DNA from 4 places in the Cohnella cellulosilytica genome. Region 3 is predicted to be linked to each of the others. Evidence: riboswitches for the same ligand, from Rfam matches in the RefSeq annotation. Region 3 holds a riboswitch; each other region holds the start of a gene.
What was found. A riboswitch is a leader RNA that binds a small molecule or an ion and turns the genes downstream of it on or off. The one in region 3 is predicted to bind cyclic di-GMP.
Positions count from the first base shown of each region.

Region 1: linked by a shared signal. The riboswitch ahead of ACFFT4_RS07425 (flagellar assembly protein A) and the one ahead of ACFFT4_RS02890 (fibronectin type III domain-containing protein) in region 3 are both predicted to bind cyclic di-GMP.
Region 2: linked by a shared signal. The riboswitch ahead of ACFFT4_RS22360 (PilZ domain-containing protein) and the one ahead of ACFFT4_RS02890 (fibronectin type III domain-containing protein) in region 3 are both predicted to bind cyclic di-GMP.
Region 4: linked by a shared signal. The riboswitch ahead of ACFFT4_RS20240 (transglutaminase domain-containing protein) and the one ahead of ACFFT4_RS02890 (fibronectin type III domain-containing protein) in region 3 are both predicted to bind cyclic di-GMP.

Region 1 is NZ_JBHMDN010000010.1:297,349-301,253, reverse strand. Features, by position in the region: gene ACFFT4_RS07435 (LysR family transcriptional regulator) at 1-438, opposite strand, end outside; gene ACFFT4_RS07430 (branched-chain amino acid aminotransferase) at 561-1,631, shown strand; cyclic di-GMP riboswitch class I at 1,754-1,842, shown strand; gene ACFFT4_RS07425 (flagellar assembly protein A) at 1,905-3,794, shown strand; gene ACFFT4_RS07420 (HD-GYP domain-containing protein) at 3,819-3,905, shown strand, end outside.
Region 2 is NZ_JBHMDN010000032.1:42,688-46,592, reverse strand. Features, by position in the region: gene ACFFT4_RS22370 (cupredoxin domain-containing protein) at 1-449, shown strand, start outside; gene ACFFT4_RS22365 (dehydrogenase) at 519-830, shown strand; gene ACFFT4_RS22360 (PilZ domain-containing protein) at 900-1,595, opposite strand; cyclic di-GMP riboswitch class I at 1,698-1,784, opposite strand; gene ACFFT4_RS22355 (histidine kinase N-terminal 7TM domain-containing diguanylate cyclase) at 1,868-3,523, opposite strand; gene ACFFT4_RS22350 (class I SAM-dependent methyltransferase) at 3,700-3,905, opposite strand, start outside.
Region 3 is NZ_JBHMDN010000006.1:137,734-141,638, forward strand. Features, by position in the region: gene ACFFT4_RS02875 (D-2-hydroxyacid dehydrogenase) at 1-175, shown strand, start outside; gene ACFFT4_RS02880 (mannonate dehydratase) at 194-1,159, shown strand; gene ACFFT4_RS02885 (GNAT family N-acetyltransferase) at 1,260-1,937, shown strand; cyclic di-GMP riboswitch class I at 2,301-2,397, shown strand; gene ACFFT4_RS02890 (fibronectin type III domain-containing protein) at 2,458-3,905, shown strand, end outside.
Region 4 is NZ_JBHMDN010000028.1:106,972-110,876, reverse strand. Features, by position in the region: gene ACFFT4_RS20245 (SdrD B-like domain-containing protein) at 1-1,446, shown strand, start outside; cyclic di-GMP riboswitch class I at 1,563-1,650, shown strand; cyclic di-GMP riboswitch class I at 1,685-1,770, shown strand; gene ACFFT4_RS20240 (transglutaminase domain-containing protein) at 1,786-2,601, shown strand; gene ACFFT4_RS20235 (class D sortase) at 2,678-3,364, opposite strand; gene ACFFT4_RS20230 (polysaccharide deacetylase family protein) at 3,605-3,905, shown strand, end outside.

The DNA.
Region 1 (3,905 bases), on a different contig from region 3:
ACGGGTGACGATAAATTCGAGATCGCGGTTCTCCAGCAGCTCTCCGAGCAGGAAGTGGTCTCCTTCCTGGATTTTGAAGGTCACCTGCGGATATTTCTCGGTAAATTTGCGCAGAACAGGAGGGAGCAGGGAGACGCAGGAGACGACGGCTCCGATTGACAGAACGCCCTGCACGCCTTCTCCCAGCTCCTGCACGTAGGTTATCGTATCCTCGAATTGCTTCATCAGGACCAGCGCTCTGTCCCTTAACATTTCGCCCGCCTGGGTGAGCTGCAGCCGCTTGCCGTTGCGGTCGAACAGCACGACGCCGAGCTCCTGCTCGATCAGCTTGAGCTGGCGGCTGAGCGGGGGCTGTTCCATGTTCAGCTGCTTGGCCGCGCGGGTAATCTGACCCTCGTGCGCGATCGCCAGAAAATACCGGAGCTGCCGCATGTCCATCTCGATTCCTCCCATACTCTAAAGGTATGCATCACCGATAAAACAGATATTATCAATATACATCGCACTCTGGTATCATTCAATTATAAAGCGCGTTCAATCAAGGAGGAGACTATTCGGACATGGCACACGCAATCCCGGTAGAACGGACGACCGCATCCAAGGCGAAGCCGGACGCTTCGACGCTCGTTTTCGGCAAGCATTTTACGGACCACATGTTTATTATGGAGTACAATTCGGGCCAAGGATGGCACGATCCCCGCGTCGTTCCTTATCAGCCGATCTCGCTGGACCCGGCCGCCAAGGTGTTCCATTACGGCCAGACCGTCTTCGAGGGCATGAAGGCTTACAAGACGCCGGGAGGACCGGTGCTGCTCTTCCGTCCCTTCAAAAATCTGCAGCGGCTTAACCGCTCCAACGCCCGTCTGAGCATTCCGCCGATCGACGAGGATCTGGCGATGGCCGCTCTGAAGCAGCTGCTCAAGGTCGACGAGGACTGGATTCCGACCGACGAAGGCACGTCGCTGTACATTCGTCCCTTCGTCGTCTCGACGCAGGCGACGCTGGGCGTATCCCCGTCGGAAAGCTACTATTTCATGATCATTCTGTCCCCGGTAGGCTCGTATTACGCGGAAGGCATCAACCCGGTCACCATCTACGTGGAGTCGGAATATGTGCGCGCGGTTACCGGCGGGGTGGGGAACGCCAAGACCGGCGGCAACTATGCGGCGGGACTTAAAGCTCAGGAGGAAGCCTCCGGCAAAGGCTATTCCCAAGTGCTCTGGCTGGACGGCGTGCACCGCAAATATATCGAAGAGGTCGGCAGCATGAACGTCTTCTTCAAAGTCGCCGGCAAGGTCGTCACGCCGGCGCTGAACGGAAGCATTCTGGACGGCGTTACGCGGGATTCCGTTATCCAGGTGCTGAAGCATTGGGGCGTGGAAGTCGAGGAGAGAACGATTTCGATCGACGAGCTGGTCGAGGCGTATCGGAAAGGGACATTGGAGGAAGCGTTCGGCACCGGAACGGCCGCCGTCATTTCTCCGATCGGGGAACTGAACTGGCAGGGCGACAAGCTGACGCTGAACGGGGGACGGACGGGGCCTCTGTCGGCCAGAGTGTACGACTTCATGACCGGCATCCAAAGAGGCGCGATCGAGGATCCGTTCGGGTGGGTCGTGAAGCTGGAATAGGCCGGCACGCGATAAATCTCTTGAAATTGTTGCGACTATAGACTTATAATTGATATCGAAGCGTGACGTAAATAGGCGGAGATATTCATTTGTTCTAGTTAAATATACATCGAGGAGACGCACACACGAAAAGGCAAACCCTTCGAAAGAAGGGGACGCAAAGCTATGGGCCTAAAGAACTCCCCAGTTCAATGGCTGCCAGGCCGCCGAATGGAGCGTTAAGGCACCTTCCCATTCGGGAGGTGTCTTTTTTGTTGTCGAGAGGTGTTGAGCTTGAAGAGGCAAATATCCGAAGCCGAGCTGAAGAAGCTGATCCATCAATTGGACATCGACAGCGAAGGCAGGGAAGCGGACGATGACGCCTTGTCGGTGTCCGGCGAGCCGGACGGGAACGGGCAGGGCCCCGCGCGGGACGGAACGATACGGATTCGCAACCAGCAAATCTACGTTCAGGACCCCGCTGCCGGCGGAGAATACGCTGTCATTTATCCGATGAGCCCCGTCCGGCTGTTCGTTAACGACGAGGAAGTCGTATGGGAAGCTCCCGTACGGGCCTCGGACAAAATCGTCTGGAAAGTGGAAGAGCAGCCGCTGTTCGAGATTACCGTCTCGGAGGACAAGCTGTTTGCTTATCTGCGGCTGTTCGCGACGGAGCGATACGCGGCCAGAATTGTCGACGACGGCCCCGAGCGGAGGGTGACCGTCCGGGCGGAGGACGACGAGAGCATCGTGCTGAAGACCGTCCAGCTCGCCGACGTGGTGGCGAAGCTGGAGGCGATGTCGATCAAATCGCGGATCGAGTTCGCCGCCATCCAGCAGGAGCTGCTCCGGCCCACGTTCGAGCCGATCGTCGTGGCCAGCGGCAAAGCTCCCGCGGATGGGGAAGACGCCAGGCTGGAAATTTACTTCGACCAGCAGGTGCGGAGCGAGTTTTTCGAGGTCGAGGGCGCGATCGATTTCCGCAATCACCTGCGGATTCCGACCGTGCAGAAGGGCGATCTGATGGCCCGCAAAATTCCGATGGTGGACGGCACCGCCGGGTACGACGTTCTGGGCAACGTGACGCTGCCGACGCCTCCCAAGGACTTGTTTATTCTGGCCAAGCCGAACGTGGAGCTCACTCCGGAAGGCCAGGTGATCGCGCGCAAGCAGGGACGGCCCCGAATTACGGGCGGGAAAATCAAGACGTTCGACGTCTCGACCTCGTACGTCGTATCGGGCAACGTGGACATCTCGACGGGCAACATCGTTTTCTCCGGAGACGTGATCGTCTGCGGGGACGTTACCGACAATATGATCGTCGAGTCGCTGGGCAACGTCTATGTATACGGGAATGTGTTCAATTCCACGATTACGGCGACGGGCAGCATTAACGTACGGGGCAACGTCATTTCGAGCCGGCTGTATTCGGGTTACTTCGGCGTGCTGTTCAATCGCCTCTACCATACGTCGAAGCAGCTGTGCGATTCGATCGAGAAGCTGCTCGAGGCGTCCAGGCTGCTGGAGGGCGCGCTTGAAGCGAAGCGTCAGCCGGTCCGCTTCGGCCAGATCGTGCAGCTGCTGCTGGAGACGAAGATGAAGGACATTCTTCCGGCGATCAAGGAGCTGCAATCCGTCATCTCGAACATACGCAACATTCGGCAGACGGAATACGAGAAGCTGAAAGAGATTTCGGAAATCTTCACGAAGCCGACGCAGCTGATCGAGTCGGCGACCCGGGAGTTCGTGCAAGGCTTTCTCGCGCTGCTGCAGGACACCCACGGAGAGGTGGCGCGAATGCAGGAGGAGCAGGTGGAGATCAGCATCAACCAATGTCAGGGAAGCGAGCTGAAATCCAACGGCGACATCGTCATTCATCGGGACGGCGTGCTGCTCTGCGAGCTGTACTCGGCCCGGAACATCGTGTTCCTCGCGACTCAGGCGATCTGCCGCGGATCGCGGCTCGACGCCGGCGACAGCATCCGGGCGATCACCGTCGGAGGCCAGACCGGAGCGATATCGGTGCTTAAGGCCAGGCGCAAAGTGCAGGTGGAGAAGATGTATTCCGGGCGGGTGTGCGTCGGAAGGTATTGCAAGGATATTTTCGAACCGATCGGGCAGACGGTGTTCGACATTCCGGCTTTGAAGAGACATAACGGATCGGATGACGCGAGGCAAACCTAAAGATAAGCAGATGGTGGGATAAACATGCTGGGGAGTCAAATGAAGGCCTACATCGGAAAAAGAGTCAACCGCAACATCTACAACGAGAGCGGAACGTTGATCGTTCCCGTC
Region 2 (3,905 bases), on a different contig from region 3:
AAATCGTCATCCTTAACCGCAAGAAAATCCAGCTGTACGCCATTATCGCGGCGCTCGTCATTTTGGCCGGCGCGTATATCGGTTGGCAGCAATCCAAACCCGCCATCGCGCCTGCGGGCGACGAGACGGCCAAGCAGATTCTGTATTTGACGACAGGAGAATTCACGGCTCAGGGAGACAACGGCAAAAAGCTGGAAACCTACCTGTTCTACCCCGGCACCGTCGTCGCCAAAAAAGGCGTGCCCGTCGAGCTGCGCATTACCGGCATCAACGGCCAGTCCCATCCGTTCGTCATCGAAGGCTTCGACATCAAGGGCACCATCAGCAAAGGCAAAACGACCGTCGTCAATTTCACTCCGAAGGAAGCCGGCATCTACACCATCGTCTGCCAGACGCATTCCGATCCGAAAAGCGGCGGACCGATGGTCGGCTATCTCGTCGTCCAATAACTTCGCGCTCGCGGTAACCGCCCCTTTTTCTCCTGCATAGGGTATGGGAGAGAAAGGCAGGCGTAGCCGATGAAAATGTTTCAGGAAAAACATGCCTCCCCGCTGCCTTCGCCGCGCAGCATCCGCCGGGCATGCTCGAACGAGCTGTACCGGACCGTCAAAAGGCTGAAGCGGCACATCCCCGCCCCGCTCGTCCGGGAGGCCGAGGAGCTGTATTTCAAGCGGGTGATCGGCAATCTGATGTGGATCTCGGAAAATAAAAGCAACCGCAAGAAGCTTGCCGATTGGTGGGACGAGGAGGTCAGCGCCGACATCGCGGAGCTGTGGGACGTCGATCGCGTCAAGCTGACGCAAGCTTTCCGGGACGCGTTCGGCGGTTGAATCGACAACAAGGGTTGGACGCCGTTAGCGGCTGGTCCAACCCTTGTTCTTGGCGTTCTCCCGATAATATTAACGTTTCTTGCCCAGGGCGCGGCGGGCGTCGGCGTTTTTCTGAACCTGCTGGCGCAAGATAAGCGCGCGCAGCGGGCGCAGCATCTCGGGCTCGAGCACGTGCATTTTGGCCCCGCAATAGATCCGGTCCTCCTGCCTTTCCCTGCGCACGATTTCCAGCTCGCAGTCGAAGGTGATCCCGATTTCGATCGTCGCTCTCAGCCTCGACTTTGCGGCGAAATGCGGCGCGTCCGGACCGGAAAAGCTGATTCCGGATATGCTGATATCGTGAATCGTAAGGCTTTCCGAGTTCTGGAGTTCCCGTCCCGCCCCGGAATCGCCCAGGACGCGGACGACCAAGGCGTTCCCCTCGATTTCGACCCGGGGGTACTCCCGCCTTTCCTTGAATCTTTTCTGCAGCTCGGGGGGCTGGAGAATCGCGATGGCCCCTTCGTATTTCGCGAACACGATGGACGACATCGACTGGATTCCCGCCGGCGAATATACGGTCATCTTTACCGGCTCTCCCAGCTCGAATTGCTCGAATTCGGGAAGCTCGACCTCGAACAATTCTCCTTCCACATGGGTCATGACGCCGGTCGTGACGAAATTTTTTCCTTCTACGACGGTCCGACAGTGCAGAAGCACGTTTAAGGGCAGCAAATCTCTGTCCAGTTCGGTTAATGCGGCTCTATTGTCTTCGGTATGCGACATCTCCGCGCAACCACCTTCCCGCCATTTTGCTTAAGTCGGATATAAAAAAACAGGCAACTCTATCGGAGCAGCCCGTTTCGCCTGAATCATCCCTGTAGGATTATCGGCAGCCAGGCTGTCATCGTCCGCTGGACATTAGACCCTGTGGCTTTGCGTCCTTGCTTTTCAGCAAGTTTGCGTTTATCGCAATCCGTTTTCCGCTGGAATAATTGTACCATATTCGCTAACTTTCCGTCATATGTTTTTTGCGTCTCCGCCAAGCCCCGCCCCGGTCAGCGCACCATGACGACGCGGTTGCGGCCTTCATTTTTGGCCTTGTACAGAGCGGCGTCCGCGCTGGAGAATACCTCTCGCAAATATTCCTTGGGATCGGTGAATTTCAAGTTGTCGCTGGATTCGGACAGCACGCCCATGCTGATCGTGACGCCCACTTTATCCGGTCCGGCCTGCACCTGGTTCTCCCCGACGGCGAGCATGATTCGCTCCGCCAGCAGCTCCGCCTGCTCCCGGTTCGTATGGGGCAGGTAGACGGTGAACTCCTCTCCTCCGTATCTTGCCAGAATATCCGTCCGCCGCAGCATCGAACGAACGATCTCCGCCGTGCTGCGAAGCACCTCGTCGCCGACAAGATGGCCGTATTTATCGTTAATTTGCTTAAAGTAATCGATATCGAACAAGAAAATGGCGAACGGAATTTGATACCTCATGTTCAGCAGCACTTCGTGCTCCAATTGCTGCATCAGATACCTGCGGTTGAAGCACCCGGTCAGCCCGTCGGTGACGGCCATCTGCTCCAGCTTCTGGTTCACGCGGAACAATTCTTCCTGTATCGTGATCAATTCCAGGTTTCGCTCGTGCAGCGCCTCGTTTTTGCGATTCATCTCCACGACCAGCTTGCGCAGCTCCGAGACGTCGTGGAAGGTAATAATCCGCCCGAGCAGCGTTCTGCGGCTGTCCAGGACGGGCGATATTTGAATCGACACGTGCCTGCCCGACGAGTCCTGAAGCGAAAATTCCATCTGCAGCTTCTCTTGGGGATGATGATTGTAGCGGTACAGAAATTCGTAGACTTCCCCCTGCACCTGCAAAGGGCCCAGAAACTTCTCCATCTCGAACGTCTCGCCTTTGGCGACTTGCACGAGCGGCGAAGCGCCCCGGTTCACTTCCAGCACTTTGCCGTTCTCGTCCACGACGATAACGCCGGTGGTCATATGCTCGAAAATATCCCGTTGGGCCATGCTCAAAATATCCAGCATGCCAAACCGATAAATCGCGATGACGAAGCAGAGATCCGACAGTAAAATGCCCATCGAGAGCAGGCCCGGAACGACCGGCAGCCACTCGACCAGCAATACGTTCACGAATACGTCGAGCAGCCCGAGCCCCGTCAGTACGAACATGCCGATTAAAGCGGTTGCAAGCTGCTTGCGCTGATTCACGGACGTTACGCTCCTCAGAGCGTGAAACATATTCAGCAGGGCGACGAAAAGGTAAGCGAATTGAACGAGGACGAGCAGCCACAGCAGCGGGCCGTATTCCCGTTCGGTATAGCCGTCGACGACCGGGGCCATGAACAGCTTGCCCGGGTTCCACATCGCCGCCGCGATGCAGACGACCGCCGGGCCAATATACAGCAGAACCCGGCTCCCTTTCAACTGGGTCGTTCGATTCGCGAGGAAAAAAACGAAGAATAACCACCCCGGGCCAAGCATTCCCAAGGCCACGAAGGATAAATTGATGAAAAACAGTTGAACGTTGGGAAAATCCGTCAGCTTGACCGCGAACTGTCCGAGCGGCCACAGCATCATGATAAAATGAAAAGCCAAATACACTTTATGCGTCGTCGTAATTCTGTTAACGGCGATAACGCCGATGAATAGCAGAAAAAGCATCAAAAAAAGGATAAAATCGATCCATTGGATTCCCAAGGCATTCACCTTTTCATAAAAGGGCTGAATAAAAAAATGCGGCAGGCATGTTTGATTTTACCATATCGCCGCTTTTTCCGACAACCAGATATCCGCCGAAAGACTTCATTCTAGTTATTTTTCGTATATTTTCAAGGACTTTTTTACTTATTTTTATAAGACCCCGGTCTTAATAATCAGTTTTCCCGCTCCATAAAGGGTGAAACGGACAAAAAATCGCGAAAACGCTCGTATTCGGCGCGAAGATTTTCGATACTGGCAGGGGAGCTGCCGCGGCTCTTGACCGCGCGGATCAGCAAATTTTTAGGCGTATGCTCCAGATCGATAAACTCCAGCATTTGCGTTCTGTAGCCGGCCAGCTCCAGCAAATTCGCCCGAATCG
Region 3 (3,905 bases):
GCCGGCCGACCATCCCCTGTGGACGATGGATAACGTCATTGTGACGCCCCATAACGGCGGGGTGACGGACCGGTATCAGGAACGGGCGGCGGATATTTTCCTCGCCAACCTGGCGGATTACGTGCAAGATCGGCCGCCGGCGCTTAATCGCGTCGATCCGGCCCGACAATATTAAGCGAACGAGGGGAACCGAATGCTTAAGCTAGCGGAAAGGCTCGGCACGCACGAATCGGCGCTGTGGACGCTGTGCAAGCAAATGGGCGTGAATTACGGGGTGGCCGCGCTGCCGCCGGAGCAGAACGGCCTGAAGCCTTGGGACTATCTGAATCTAATGCAGATGAAAACCCGCTACGAGAATGCCGGCCTCCGGATCGAGGTGATCGAATCCCGTCCTCCCGCGAACCTCATCAAGCTCGGCAAGCCGGGACGCGACGAGGAGATCGCGACCGTGCAGGAGCTGATCGTCAACATGGGCAAGCTGGGCATTCCGGTCTGGTGCTACGATTTCATGGCCGACTTCAACTGGCTGCGAACGTCGACCGCGACCCGGACGCGCGGGGGAGCGCTCGTCTCCAGCTACGACCATTCTCTTGTCGCCGACGCGCCGTATTCGGAAAACGCGCCGGTCAGCGAAGACGAATTGTGGTCGAACCTAAAATACTATCTGGAGGCGATCGTGCCGGTGGCTGAGAAAGCCAAGGTCAAGCTCGCCCTGCACCCGGACGATCCGCCGATCTCGCCCATCCGCGGGATGTCGCGCATTGTGACGAGCGCCGACGCGCTGCAGCGGGCCGTCGATCTGGTGCCGAGCGAGTACAGCGGCATCTGTCTGTGCCAAGGCGTGCTGTCGGCCGCGGGCGAGGACATCCCGGCTACGATTCGCAGATTCGCGAAGCAGGACAAGCTGTTCTTCGTCCACTTCCGGGATACGAGAGGCACGCCCGAACGCTTCGAGGAGACGTTCCACGACGACGGGATGACCGACATGTACGAATGCATTCGAACCTATGCCGAGGTCGGCTTCGACGGCCCTCTTCGTCCCGACCACGTCCCGACGATGGCGGGCGAGGAGAACGGCAATCCCGGCTACGAGACGCTGGGCCGCCTGTTCGCCGTCGGCTACATTAAAGGGCTGATGGACGGAGTGTATCGAAAATGATATTCTCGTTACAGATTACGGCCGAGAGCGAGTGATATTTGATGATCATTAAAATCGCACAGGGAAAGGGTGAAGGATAAACCAAAGAGGAGGCAAACCTTTGTACAATCCGTTGGAGCTGATGAGCATCCAAGCCGAAGTGCTCTATGTTCACGATCGCGATGGACGCATCACAACGATTAATGAGCCTGCAAACCAGCCTGCACCTCGTTTTTTCTGGGGGCACACCGGGTCCGGCAGCATTGTCAGATTCCGGAGCGATACGCCGGAACGCTTAATTCATGACGTTCAACAACTGATGAGCCGGAATGAGCCAACCGAGCAGCTTGCTCCTGTCATTCGGGCATTGGAGAAGGACAGAGGAATTAAAAGCTTATGGACGGGTCCGGCCTTTGTATTCCCGAAAGTCGTAAAGGATTGCACAGACGCCGCGTTGGTCACCGATGACAACAAATCCAGCTTAGAAGCGGGGTTTCCATCTCTATTAAAGGAACTGAAGCTTCGGGAGCCTTGTTTTATGGTGACGGAAAACGGCATGGCCGTATCCGTCTGTTTCAGCGCAAGAAGCAGCGATAAAGCGGCAGAGGCCGGAGTCGAGACATTGGCGGATTATCGGGGCAAGGGATACGCGACGCGCGTAACGTCCGCATGGGCTCAAGCGATACGCCGGTCCCGGAGGCTCCCTTTATACAGTACATCATGGGACAATTATTCTTCCCAGTCTGTTGCTAAACGTCTTTGTCTTCATCTCTATGGAACCGATATTTCCATTTATTAAGGTTAGACTTCCCATCCCGCGTCTCATAAAAAAGCCTGCTGCCAACTTCGGCCGCAGGTTTTTTTCGTATACGTTTTATCGCGATTATTCCAATTCGCTAGCGACGAGGGGATCATCCCTCCTGTGTCGCCTTTTTGAGTTGCGAACATGCAGGAACAACGGAAAAATAAGGAGTGATATACTAGAACAACCAGACCATTATTCTAAGAACTGTAGTTCTGTTGTTTTACTGTCTCGTATGTCGAAAGTATGAATAATTGAAAAAAATGAGTAGAACATAATAGGAAAATGGTGTAAACTGTCTGAATATAAGGGCAATTATTCCTATTTAATCACAAAGTTACAAAGATTTATAGCCATGCGAACTGAAAAAGGCAAACCTGATCGAAAGACAGGGACGCAAAGCCACGGACCTAAGGTATCGAATGAAATCGATTGCTATGGCCGCCGGGTTGCCCGCTCTCAGGCTTTTTTTGCGTTCTTTTAATTCCAAATCTATCTATCTGAGGGAGAATGTGAGATGAAGGGTTCGTTTGTTTCCATAGTCGCCAAAATTTTATGCTTTGCCTTGCTTACACAAATCTTCGTTCTCACATGGGGAGGGCATCCGGTCCAAGCCTCTTCGATGTTGCCCGATATCCATATTCAATTTGGGGGAGGTTCAACCGCCGCCGGAGATACGCCTATACCGGATTACGGAGAAATTTATGGAGAGAGAAACGGGCATACGTACGGGTGGAACTTTGATCATACTTCCTTCTCGGTAAACGAAGCTGTCTACGGGCCCTCTACGTTGGATTCATCGATTATTGTTCAACCCGGAGGACAATGGGAGATTGAACTGCCTTCCGGAAGCTACGAGGTTGAAGTCAGTGTCGGCAATTCCGTCTACGGGAGCATGAACACGCTCCGTGTAGAAGATGTGGTGTTCTGGGATCAATTGGCTCTTCCGGCTGGAAATTACGAGACGGCAAAAAATCGAGTCCAAGTGTCGGACGGCAGACTAAGCGTGGCAGCTGATCCAGTCAGTGCTTCTACCTCCATTCGCTCCATAACGATTGCAAAAGTCGTTCCGGTTATCCGTCAAATGTCTCTGCCCAATATCGGGTTGCCAGCGGTGCAAAATAAACAACCCGGAGACACGATCCTATTATCGGGCCGACAGAGTAACGAACATAATGCCATTCCTGCTATTAAGGTCCAGGGGTTGGGACAGGCGATCAATACCTACCTGAATGCTCAATTAAGTTCTATGGAGCAACTCATCTCGACGATGGAAATGCAAGCTTCAACCTGCACAGGATGCAGCGCAGGCGATCTGGAATCGGCTATTGCCGGGAGTCCTGACGAACAAATCGTGATGAAGACGGGACATCTGAATCTGGACAACTCGGCTACGTTCGGATCACCGGACAAACCCGTATTTTTGATTGCGGAAGGGATCAATACAAACCGGGATTTAACGCTTACCGTTTATGGAGTATTGGCCATTAAGGGCAACTTAAACGCGAATACAAACCTGACTATGAACATCCTTGCGCCGCAGTCGTCAGGATCGTCAATTCGAGGCGATCTGTGGATCGGCGGGACGCTCCATTTGAATAATGATTCGGCCGTAGAGGTGTCAGGCGATTTCATGGCAGGCAGCCTGATCTACAACAATGGTCAATTGAACGTACGGGCCGATCGCGTTCTGGTTTCCAATCAATTGCACATTAATACCAAGGTGGATATGAATGTCACCCAGGAAATGGTTGTCGGCAACCTGGTATCCAATAACCAAACGGCGAACATCCGGGTCAACTCGGGAGATTTATTCATTCGCGACGATATTCAGGTTAATAACCATCTGAGCCTGCAGACTGGGGGAGTCGTTGCCATAGGCGGCAGCCTCACTGCAAACCAGAAGCCTCTTGTCTCTACCGGAATAGGCGAAGATGCCCGGACGAAATTAAATTATCGAATTTA
Region 4 (3,905 bases), on a different contig from region 3:
GATTCCAATACGACGGATAACGAGGGAATAACCTCTATCATTCCAATCGGCGGCTCCGATCCCGATTCCGTATGGGACGATCTTACGATTGACCTTGGACTGGTTCCGCGCGGAGAGATCGGCAACTATGTGTGGTTGGACCGCAACAGAGACGGCATTCAGAATGATGCGGATTCCGACGGAGTAAACGGTATTGAAGTGGAGCTGTACAAGGATAGCAAATCGGGAACGCCAATCGCGACTGCGATAACCCAAACCAAAGACGGAAAGCCAGGCTACTACCTGTTTGACAACCTGCTGGCCGGTACGTATTATGTGAAATTCATTGTCCCTGTTGATTACACCAAGACTACAGCAGGCGTTGGCGCCGACGACAAGGATTCCGACCCGACAGACAATGACGGTTTCACGGATCAGATTGTGATTGGCGGCGCGCCCGGATCGCCGGATTGGGTAGATCATACGATCGATCTCGGTTTGATTGCGAACGGGGCTATCGGCAACTATGTGTGGTTGGACAGCAATTCCAACGGCAAACAAGATGAAAACCAAAACTATGGCGTAAACGGAATTACGGTCAAATTGTACGATAAGGACAAAAATCCGCTTGCTGAAACAAAAACGAAATCCGACAATTCCGGAAAACCGGGCTACTACCTGTTTGATCACTTGGTAGGTGGGGATTATTACGTTGAATTCCTCATTCCAAGCCGATATAAACTGACGAAAGCAGAGGAAGCCGGAGTAGATCCCGAGCAGGATTCCAACCAACTGACCAAAGGCTTCACCGCCGTGATTACGATTGGCGATGGTGTCGGTCAAGTGTGGGAGGATCTCAGCATTGACGTTGGGTTAATCTACGTCCCAAGCTCCGGAGGAGGCTGGACGCCTGATCCGGGACCGTCGGAGACGCCGCAGCCGACGGAGGAGCCGAAGCCGACCGAGACGCCGGGGCCGACGGAAGATCCGGAGCCTTCGGAGACGCCAGGCCCGTCGGAGACCCCGGGACCTTCCGAGACTCCGCAGCCGAGCAAGCCGATCGAGAAGGTAGAAGAGAAAACGACGAACGAGAAGCCGGTCGAAGGAACAACGGAAGTTCCTAAAGGCGGCAAAGTTAAAGTCGGAGAAGAACCGAAGCATGGCACGGTTACGATCACGCCGGACGGCAAATGGAAATATACGCCGGACAAAGACTACAAAGGCAAAGATTCCTTTACCATCATCGTGATCGATTCGGAAGGCAATGAACAGGAAATTCTCGTCGAGATCGACGTGGACGATGTTCCACTCGGCGGGGTAGACGCCGGAGGCAAGGCTCCGGGCAAAGCATTGCCGAAAACCGGGGAAGACAGCCCGCTGCCGCTGCAAATCGCGGGTCTGGCGCTTATTGCTGCGGGAGTGATCTTCCTGAACCGCAAAAGAATTTCCCTTATCAAGAAAAAATAGAGAATAGAGTAAGAGATAGAGAACAGAGATAAATTCTACTAAACCTGCCAAGATTATTGGCAGGTTTTTCTTGCTTTTTCGACGGAATTTCGCTATAATTTACTTAATTAAAGCAAGCTCGATAACGGCAAACCTGTCGAAAGACAGCGACGCAAAGCTAGAGGGTCTTCCCTTCCCATGGAAGGATGATAGCCAGCTACCGAAAGACTGGGCTTTTTTTGTTTTATTCGGACAAGCTTCACGATAACGGCAAACCTGTCGAAAGGCAGGGACGCAAAGCTAAAGGGCCTTCTCTTCCGCGAGGAATGGCAGCCAGCTACCGAAAGGAGTTTGGGGTTTATGTTTAAACCTGCCAGGTTGCTGTTAACGATTTTCATTCTCTTCGCTGCGGTTCCGACTCTCGCTTTTGCAAGCGCGGGAGCGAACAAAGCGGCATTAGATACGAGCGCATTGACCAAGGGCACGATCGGCATTCGCCTGGCGAGCAAGCCGACTGTGGATATGAAAGCGAAAATATCGAAGAACGGAACCAGCTACACTTACACGCTGAACACGTCCGCGGATGGACAGATCGTATGGCTGCCGCTGCAGATGGGGAACGGGCAATACGAGGTTATGGTGCTCGAGCGAGTTACCGGCAACAAGTATCGTGTGAATCTCACGGAGAAAATCAGCGTAACCGTTAAAAATACGCCCGATGTGTTCTTGAATTCCACCTTATCGATCGCCTGGGAGAACGCGGGCAAGACGCTGGCCAAGACGAAGCAATTGACCAAGAGCGCCGCGACCGACGAACAGAAGGCGAAAGCGATCTACGAATATATCGTTCGCAATGTCAGCTACGACAAAGATTTGGCTCGCAAGATCACCTCGGATTACGTTCCCGACATCGACGGTACGCTCGCTTCGGGCAAAGCCATCTGCTACGGCTACGCCACCTTGTACGCGGCAATGCTGCGCAGCGAGGGCATTCCGGCCAAGCTGGTTATGGGAAAATCGAATTTGGTCGACGAATATCATGCGTGGAACGAGGTTTATCTGAACGGGAAATGGGTCGTCGTCGATACGACGGTGGACGCGGGGTTGAGCAAAGGCGACAAGAAAGCAGCGTTCGCGAAAAAGGCAAGCGACTATGCAGCCGCTAAATATTATTGATTAAACTTCGAAGCGTCCGGAATCGTCAAAGATTCCGGACGCTTTTTTTTTTTTTTTTTGTGTTTGCAGAGAGGCTTCAACCTTGATCTTCAACCCGTTCGGCGCGAACGATGAGGCGGTGCGTCGGATTCACGAGCGGGTCGCATGTGATTAAGGTGAGGGTGGCTTTGTCCCCGTCGTTGTCCAGCACGGACAGGTCGGTTGGAAGCACGACTTTAATGTCGGTCACTTGATAGACGAAGCTGTCGTTTCTCGTACGGATGTCGATCCGGTCGCCGATGTCCACTTCGTTAAGCCGGTTGAACATTCGTCCTTTCGTACGGGCGCGGTGGGCTGCGACGGCCGCGTTGCCGATCTCGCCAAGCGGCGCGGTTTCCGTCATGTGACCGGCTCCGACCTTCATCGTCTGCGTCGTCGCCCCTTCCAGAATCGGCAGCTTCAGCTCGATTTTATCAATTTCGATAATTCCGATCGTCCGCTCATCCATCAGCTCTTCGGGAGTTTCGGACGGCTCGGGTTCTTCCGTTCCTGTCTGCTCCAGGCCTGCGTCAAGTACATGGGAGAGCCGGCTGTACTCGCTTTGAATATCGTAAGAGCGGGCGGGCTCGACGGGTGACAAGGATTGCTCCAATTGCTGCAAAATTCGCTGCTGTTCCCGATCCTGCAAATACTCGCGAACCGTCGGGAAGGCCAGCAGGGCGAGGCCGGCTGCGATCAGAACGTAGGCGGCGATTTTCGTGACGGCTGTTCCGGTTAGTTTCATAGATTTACCATCTGCCTTTACCTGTACAGGGTGCGTTCAACCTGAAATAATAAACTATCGGGCTGAACAAAATCTGTACAACGAGGCAATAAAATTTGCGTTCCTCTCGAAAAAGTTTAGAAATTGTTCAGCAAAGCGTGGTAAAATGATGATGTCTATTTTATTGGTACTTTATACCTATTAACAATAGGTAATTTGCTTCAATTTTTGGAAACGGGATTTAAGAGAGGTTTGATTCTAATGAATAGATCTGTACATAGCCGGATTCGGAGTTGGCTGGGGATCGCGCTGCTTATTGCCATGCTCTCCGCCTTGGCGACGGGATGCGGAATGTTTGGAGAGGAGACCGACGAGCAGAAGCCTTCGCCAGAAGCATCCGTCATCGAGAAATACAGCGGACCGATGAGCAAGGTTCTGCCTTTCGTATATACGGCGAAGAAAGAGCTGTCGCTTACGTTTAACGGAATGAGCGACGACGTTACGATGGACAAGCTGCTGGACGAGCTGGACAAGTACGGCATTACGGCGACTTTTTTTCTAC